DNA from 2 places in the Paraburkholderia sp. CI2 genome. Region 1 is predicted to be linked to the other one. Evidence: riboswitches for the same ligand, from Rfam matches in the RefSeq annotation. Region 1 holds a riboswitch; the other holds the start of a gene.
What was found. Region 1 has a riboswitch for cobalamin ahead of HDG32_RS08045 (TonB-dependent receptor domain-containing protein). Riboswitches for the same ligand answer to the same signal wherever they lie in the genome.
Positions count from the first base shown of each region.

Region 1 (3,891 bases):
TTCATAATCCTTGTTGAACAGATTGTCGATTTGCGCACTGACGTACCACGCTTTGGTGACGTTGTAGCGCGCCGACATATTCACGATGCCATAACCGCCGAGGTTGCCCGTGCTATCGGTGCGCGGACCGCTGACGATCCACTCGCCGCCAACCCGCCAGCCACCGATGCTGCGATTCACCGCGAACGACCCGAACCGACGCGCGCGCCGCACGAGGTCGGTACCGTTGTCGAGATCGACCGGGTTCTGCAGCGTCACCGTTGCGCGCACGTCGGTCTTGCCGACATGACCGCTCCACGATCCCTCGAGTCCCTGCACCTTCGCATGGCCGACGTTCTCCGCGAGGTAGATGCCGGGGATCGTCTGCACGTAGTCGATCAGATTCGTATAGCGCGTCTGGAATGCGTTCAGACGCATCACGCCGAGCGCATCGGTCGCGTACTGCAAACCGGCTTCGACCGAATGACTACGCTCGGGCTGGATCGACGGGTTGCCGCTGATCGGATAGTACAGATCGTCGAAGCTCGGCGCGCGGAACGCATCCGAATAGCTTGCGGTTACCTTCCAGCGCGACGTGATGTCGAATCCGTAGCCGAGATAGTAACTGTTCGCTCCACCGAAATCGGAGTACTGGTCGCGTCGCACGTTGGCCTGAATCTGGTTGCGGCCGAAGCGCGCGCTGTAGCCCGCGAAGACCGAATCGACGTGACGGTCGGGCGCGGCGAACGTGTCGGAGTCGAGCGTCTGGTCGAGATGCTCGTAGCCGAGTTGCAGCTTCTGGTTCGCGGCGAGCGCGAAATCGTTCTGCCACGTGTACTGGCGATTGTCGGTATCGAAGCGGCCGTTGTAGATGCCATTGGTGTTCGACACGCTGCGGTCGTCGCCCTCGGCGAGCGTGACGTGGGTGGTCCACCAGTCGGTCAGCTTGCCGTTCGCGAATACCGACACCTGACGCACCTTGCTATAGAGATTGTTCAGATCGGTGGGCTCGCCGTACGCATTGTCGTAGCTGTTGTCGTTGTTCGACTGGAAGTAGCTGACGCCCGCGTCCCACCTGTCGGTGAACTTGTGACGCAGCGACGCGCTGATGCTCTCGTTCAGATTGCCGTTTGCGTTCGGATTCGCGTTCGGCGCCTCGAGCGGATTGAGCGACGAAAAGCCGTCGTCCTTCGTGCGCGCGAGCGAGATGTTGAAGGTCGTGCGCCCGTCCTGATCGAGCGCGCCGTTCACGCCGGCCGTTTGCGTCTGCGTGCGATAGCTGCCGTAGCCGAGCGAAAAATTGAAACGCGGCGGATGATCGCCGCCGTCTTTCGTGAACACCTGCACGACGCCGCCGATCGCGCCCGAGCCATACAACGCCGACACGTTGCCGTTCACCACTTCGACGTGATCGACCTGATCGAGCGGAATCTGTGCGAGTTGAGCTGAGCCGAGACTCACCGAATCGACGCGCACGCCGTCGATCAGCAGCAGCGATTGCGTCGACGATGCGCCGCGCAGAAAGAGGCTCGTGGTCGAACCGGGGCCACCCGTGCGCGAGATTTGCGCGCCTGGCGCGAGTTGCAGCAGGCCGGGCAGATCGGTCGCGGTCGTGTCGGCGATGTCCTGCTGATCGAACCGCGTGGTCTGCGGGATCGCATCGCGCAACGCTTGCGGTCCGCGTTGCGCGGTCACGACGATCGGCGACAGCAGGTTGCCCGGCGCATCGGTGGAAGTGAGATTGGCCGCGTCGGCAACGTTTGCGGCGCTCGCAGCGGTTGCATCCGTCGCGGACGATGAAGACGCGGGCTCGGCGCTTTGCGCATGCACGACGAGCGGCAGGCTCGCGAACGCGAGGAGCGTTGCGCGGGCGATGGGGGACAGCATGGGATGACATTCCTGTGGATAGCGTGCGCGGCCTGCTTCCCCGCAGGCCGACGCGTCACGAGGCGCCCCCTTGTTTAGCGTTTTCGCGGGGGGACGTCCCTCTTTTCTGGCCGGTATCCGGGCTACGACACATCGATCCCGCCTTCCCACGCGTGACGCGCAGTGGCACACTCGCACGTTGAACTTCCAACCTTGCGACCAGGACCGACCTGCATGAGCACATCACATGCGGTCGCTTACCGTTGCGGGGGCAGCGCAGGTTCGCGCATCCGGTTTTGGCACCGCGCGCGCCCTGCTTCCCGTTTAACTGCGCGCGCCGAAAAGCGCGCGCGGGCACCAGAGTGCGGGAAGTTTAGGAGCGGCGTCGCGGGGCGTCAAGAAAGGTCGACCGGAGCGCAATCGGTTCTGTTGAATGCAGGTTATTGTCGGATGGATTGCCGGTTTTTATCTTATGGTCGACGACGCGACACCCAACGAACGTGCACGAAGCGATGCTGTTACGTCTCGAAACGAGACAATTGTCGGAACCTGTAATATTCCGCGCTAAAATGCGATGTCTTTAGAGGACGCAGCACATGCTCACCGAACTCGAATCACTCTCCCAGAACATCGGCAAGCTGATTGCGATCAGCCAGCGCCACAACGAAGCGCGGCTCGCGCTCGAAGAGCAGCTCGCGCAAACGCGTGCCGAAGTGCAAGCCACGCATGCGGAACTCGCGCAATTGCGCGAAGAGCGCGACGCACTGCAGGCGGAACGCGACGCGCTGTCCGCCAAGATCGACGACGCTCAGGTGCGCCTGAATGCGATTCTCGAAAAATTGCCGCGCGCACGCGCGAGCAGCGAACCGGATAACCAGCTCGATCTGCTCCAGTCCGCCCAGCCCGAACACGAGGAAGCGGAAAGCGACGTGAGCCGACACGGAGAAAGCGCATGACCACCAAGCAGATCGAAGTATCGATTCTCGAAGTACCCTATCGTCTCGCCTGTTCGCCGGAAACGGAAGGCGCGCTGCTCGAGGCGGTCGCGCGCGTCGACGCCGAGATGCAGAAAATCCGCAGCGGCAGCAACGTGCGCGGCACCGATCGCATCGCGGTGATGGCTGCGCTGTCGCTGGCATCGGAACTGCTTAAGCTGCAAAGCAGCGTGCGACACGGAGAAGCATTTCCTGCTGAAGAAATCCGGCGTACAATGCAACAAATGAACGAACAGCTAGGTACTGTGATCGAGCAGTACAGCTTGCAGTAAGCAGTAGTGGGCCGGTTTCGAACCGGTCACGTGTTGAACGGTTTGGGTTGTAGCTTCATCGGTTTAGCTTCCCTGCCTGGTTCGCCAAGGTCATACATTCCTTGAACCAATGCCATGTGCACGGTTGCGGAAATTTGTAGCACGGGTGTGCGCGTCACTCAGTCTGATGTACCCGAAGTGTTGCTAACTGCGACCAATTCTGAACCCTCGGTTCAGGATGCCGGCCTAGCGGCTAAGGCGGGGATCTTATCTGGAACGGCATCGGACTTCGGTTCGATGCCGTTTTTCTTTGGTCGTCGTTTTTTCGTTTGAGCGCCTTTTTCAGGGGCTTTTCCGTACGCGCCTGCTGTTGGAGCGCTTCGTTCAATCTCACACGCTCACTCCGATTCATGCGCTACTGGCTGATGAAGTCCGAACCGGACGAAGCAAGCATCGACGACCTCGCCAACGCACCTCATCGCACCTTGCCGTGGACCGGCGTACGCAACTATCAGGCGCGCAACTTCATGCGCGACGTGATGCAGGTCGGCGACGGCGTGCTCTTCTATCATTCGAGCTGTCCGGAGCCCGGCATCGCGGGCATCGCGGAGGTCTCGTCGACCGCGTATCCGGACCCTACGCAGTTCGATAAAAAGAGTCCGTACTACGACGCGAAATCGTCGCCAGAAACGCCGCGCTGGATGCTCGTCGACGTCGTGTTCAAGAAGAAAATCGCGCTGATTCCGCTTGCCGCGCTGCGCGAGCATGCCGAATTGCAGGACATGCGCGTGCTCGCCAAA
Region 1 covers NZ_JACHDL010000004.1:137,815-141,705, reverse strand. The annotation lists gene HDG32_RS08045 (TonB-dependent receptor domain-containing protein) at 1-1,866, opposite strand, end outside; cobalamin riboswitch at 1,957-2,222, opposite strand; gene HDG32_RS08040 (ATPase) at 2,442-2,801, shown strand; gene HDG32_RS08035 (cell division protein ZapA) at 2,798-3,112, shown strand; RNA gene ssrS (6S RNA) at 3,179-3,360, shown strand; gene HDG32_RS08025 (EVE domain-containing protein) at 3,502-3,891, shown strand, end outside.

Region 2 (3,891 bases), on a different contig from region 1:
CGCTTCGAGATCGTCGATTTCATCGGCCTGGTGTAGGCCGAGGTGGCGGTCGGGCAGCGTGATCTCGTCGCTCGCGGCGAGGTGGCCGCACCAGCGCAACCGGGGCGGCAGCGCTTCCTGCAGCATCTGCGCGTGCCGGGCGGAGCCGACGCGATTCGCGAGCACGCCGTGGAACGGCAGTTGTGGTCTGAAGCGCGCAAGGCCGAATGCGAGCGCGCCGAAGGTCTGCGCCATCGCCTGCGCGGAAATCACCGCGAGCACCGGCACGCCGAACGTGGTCGCCAGATCGGCGCTGCTCGGCGTGCCGTCGAACAGGCCCATCACGCCTTCGATCAGGATCAGATCGGCTTCTTGCGCCGCCCGCGCGAGCAGGTTGCGGCATGCGCTTTCGCCGACCATCCACAGATCGAGCGACAGCACCGGCGCGCCGCTCGCGCGCGCGAGGATCATCGGATCGAGAAAATCCGGTCCGGTCTTGAACACGCGCACGCGACGTCCGAGCCGCCGGTGATAGCGCGCGAGACCGGCGGTGATCGTGGTTTTGCCTTGTCCCGACGCGGGCGCGCTGATGAACAGCGCGGGGCACGCCGCGGAGCAACTCCCCTGGGGGGACGCCCCGGACCAAGCCCCGTTGGGGGACGCCGACATCGCTCAGAACTCCACGCCGCGCTGCGCCTTCACACCTTGCTCGCGATATGGATGCTTGATCGCGCGCATTTCGGTGACGAGGTCGGCGGCTTCGATCAGCGCGTCCGGCGCATGGCGTCCGGTCACGACGACGTGCAACATCGGCGCACGCGCGTTGATCACCGCGAGCACTTCGTCGAGCGGCAGGTATTCGTACTTCAGCACGGTGTTCAGCTCGTCGAGGATCACCATCTGGTAGTCGCCGCTTTCGATCATCCGCCGCGCTTCGATCCAGCCTTTGCGCGCGGTCGCCATGTCGGCCTCGCGGTTCTGCGTGTTCCACGTGTAGCCGTCGCCCATCGTGACGAAATCGCATTGCGCGATCGCGCCGAGGAAATCGCGCTCCGACGTATGCAGCGCGCCTTTGATGAACTGCACGACGCCGAGCCGCATGCCGTGGCCGAGCACCCGCACGGCCATGCCGAACGCGGCCGTGCTCTTGCCCTTGCCGGTGCCGGTGTTGACGATCAGCAGGCCTTTTTCGACGGTCGCGCCGGCCTGCTTCTTTTCGTGGCCTTCGCGGCGGCGTTCGGTCATGCGTTGATGCGATTCCGGATCGGTTTTCATCGGGGGTCCTGGTTTTGAGAGGCGGGATGGGATGGGGTCGCGTCGCTAAGGGCAGCGTCGTTCGCCGCTGCGATCGCCACCGTGATGCCGGCGTGCGCGGTCTTGCGTACGATCAGACGCGCGTTTTGCGCGGTTGTGGTGGAGTCCGGCGCCGTTGCCGCTAGCAGCGCGCACGGCTCGCACACACCATCGACGCCGAGATGCGCGTGTGCCGCCGCCGACGGCGACGCGACCGGTACCGCGGCGATCTGCTCGCGGCTGAACAGTTGCAGCGGCAGCTGATGACGTGAGCAGAATTCGAGCAGACCGGCTTCGTTGGCTTTGGTGTCGATCGTCGCGATCGCGCGGATCTGCTCGAAGGCATTCGATCCGAGCGCTGCGCGGACGGCGGCTTCGATCTCAGCGGCTTCGCTGTGCAAGCGGCAACCGATGCCGACGCTCAGCGTTCTGATCGCGCGTCCGAGTCCGTGTCGTGTCGCGCTCGCTGCCAGTTCGTGAGCAACGCCGGCGTCGCGTTTGGCCGCATCACGCGCCAGTGCGAGCGACGCCACACCGCCGATCACGACGATCGCCGGCGAGCCGAGCCCCGCGCGCGCCACCGCCTCGGCGAACTCGCGAAGCGGCGCGAGCACATGGCGCTGCTCAGGCCGCGTCGCCGACTCGATCGCCGCGCACGGCGTGTCGGCGGACATGCCGGCCGCGAGCAATGCGCGGGCGATCTCGCCGAGCCGGCGCATGCCCATGTAGATCACCAGCGTCATGCGCGTCGCGGCGAGCGCGGCCCAGTCCGGTTCGCCACTGCCGGCGCCGTGGCCGGTGACGAACACGACGCCCTGCGCGTGATCACGATGCGTGACTGCGATACCGAGCGCCGCGGGCGCCGCGATGCCGGCCGTGATGCCGTTGATCACGTCGACTTCAATACCCGCGGCCTGTAGCGCCTGCAACTCTTCGCCGCCGCGGCCGAACACGAACGGATCGCCGCCCTTGAGCCGCGCGACGCTGCGCCCCGCGCGCAGATGCCCGAGCATTTGCGCGACGATGTCGGCTTGCGGCGTCGACGGATGGCCGCCGCGTTTGCCGACGTACACGACTTGCGCGTCGGTGCGCGCGAACTGCAGCACGTCGGGATTCACCAGATCGTCGACGAGCACGACATCGGCCTGCGCGAGCGCACGGGTGGCCTTCAGCGTGATCAGTTCGACGTCGCCGGGACCGGCGCCGATCAGCCAGGCGCGCGTCATCGCGGCGTGGATGGCGCGCGCCATGCGGTGATGGAAGAAGAGAAGCGGCGTGCGACAGCGCGCGCCGCGGTGAATATAGAGGTCATGCGGAACTGCGAATCCGGGCACGCGCGATGCCGCGCTGCTACGCCTTCACATCCGTTCCCCGCGGATTCCGGCGGCCGGCGGCGCCACGTGATGCACGGATGCAATGCGGCACCGCCTCCGCGTCTGGCCGGTATCCGGGCTGGCGGCCTCATGCGCTTCGCCTTCCCGTCCCGGTTTGTGGATTCGCGGGACAGTGGCATCAAAAAACGCATGCGCGGCACGTCGGAATCGAAGGCGAATCGAATCGCGCGCCGCAGGTCGCTTACCGTTGCGGGGACAGCACAGGTTGAACGCGCGAGGCGCTGCCTGTTTCCCGTTTAACTGCACACGCGAGCGCATGTGCGGGCACCAAACGCGCGCATACGATAGCACATGGCGCCTTGCCGGATAAGCCTCGGCGGCGCTTTCCGGCTCGGTGCGTTGCTTGACTGCGCAAGTCGCCGGGCCTACACTCGCACGCACTTTGGGTGCTCGCGTGCGCGCTCGTGCGCATGCAGTTAAACGGGAAACAGGGAGCCACCTGCTCTGGAGCGGCTAACCTGTGCTGTCCCCGCAACGGTAAGCGAAAAGCGGTTCCGGCTTGATAGCCGGGCACCGCAGTGCCGGCTTCGATGTCCTCGCGCAAGGTCGCGTGGACATTTCACCACTGGACGAGAAACCACTCGGCCGGGAAGGGGAAGCGGCGCTTTCGCCAGCCCGGATACCGGCCCAAAGAAGCAGAACGACCGCCGCGGGGATGCGGCGGCGCGTTCATGACCTCAGTTCCGCTTTCTGTATTTCCGTTGTCGCGACCATGCCGTCGTTCGTCCCCGTGTCTGGTGATCGCTGGTACTGCTGCGCGTGCTCCATTCGCCAGCCGACGCGGACCCACGCGCGGACTTTCCGGCATACCGATCAACGCCAAGGGATGGACCTCACGATGCAAACTCAATTGCGCAAGATCCCCGTCACGATCATCACGGGCTTTCTCGGCAGCGGCAAAACCACGCTGCTGCGGCACATTCTTCAGCATGCGGGCGGCAAGCGCATCGCGGTGATCGTCAACGAGTTCGGCGAGCTCGGCATCGACGGCGAAATCCTCAAGGGCTGCGGCATCGGTTGCGATGAAAACGGCGTCGAGACCGAAGGGCAATTGTATGAACTCGCGAACGGTTGTTTGTGCTGCACCGTGCAGGAAGAATTTTTCCCGGTGATGGAAAAGCTCGCGGAGCGCCGCGATGAACTCGATCACGTGCTGATCGAAACGTCGGGCCTGGCGTTGCCGAAGCCGCTCGTGCAGGCGTTCAACTGGCCGCAGATCCGCAAT
Region 2 covers NZ_JACHDL010000011.1:219,488-223,378, forward strand. The annotation lists gene HDG32_RS17765 (cobyrinate a,c-diamide synthase) at 1-648, opposite strand, end outside; gene cobO (cob(I)yrinic acid a,c-diamide adenosyltransferase) at 652-1,254, opposite strand; gene HDG32_RS37035 (cobalamin biosynthesis protein) at 1,251-1,745, opposite strand; partial or broken gene cobA (uroporphyrinogen-III C-methyltransferase) at 1,761-2,498, opposite strand; cobalamin riboswitch at 2,693-2,953, opposite strand; cobalamin riboswitch at 3,034-3,312, shown strand; gene cobW (cobalamin biosynthesis protein CobW) at 3,505-3,891, shown strand, end outside.
Region 2: it holds a riboswitch for cobalamin, as region 1 does, so the genes downstream of both, cobA (uroporphyrinogen-III C-methyltransferase) here and HDG32_RS08045 (TonB-dependent receptor domain-containing protein) in region 1, are expected to answer to the same signal.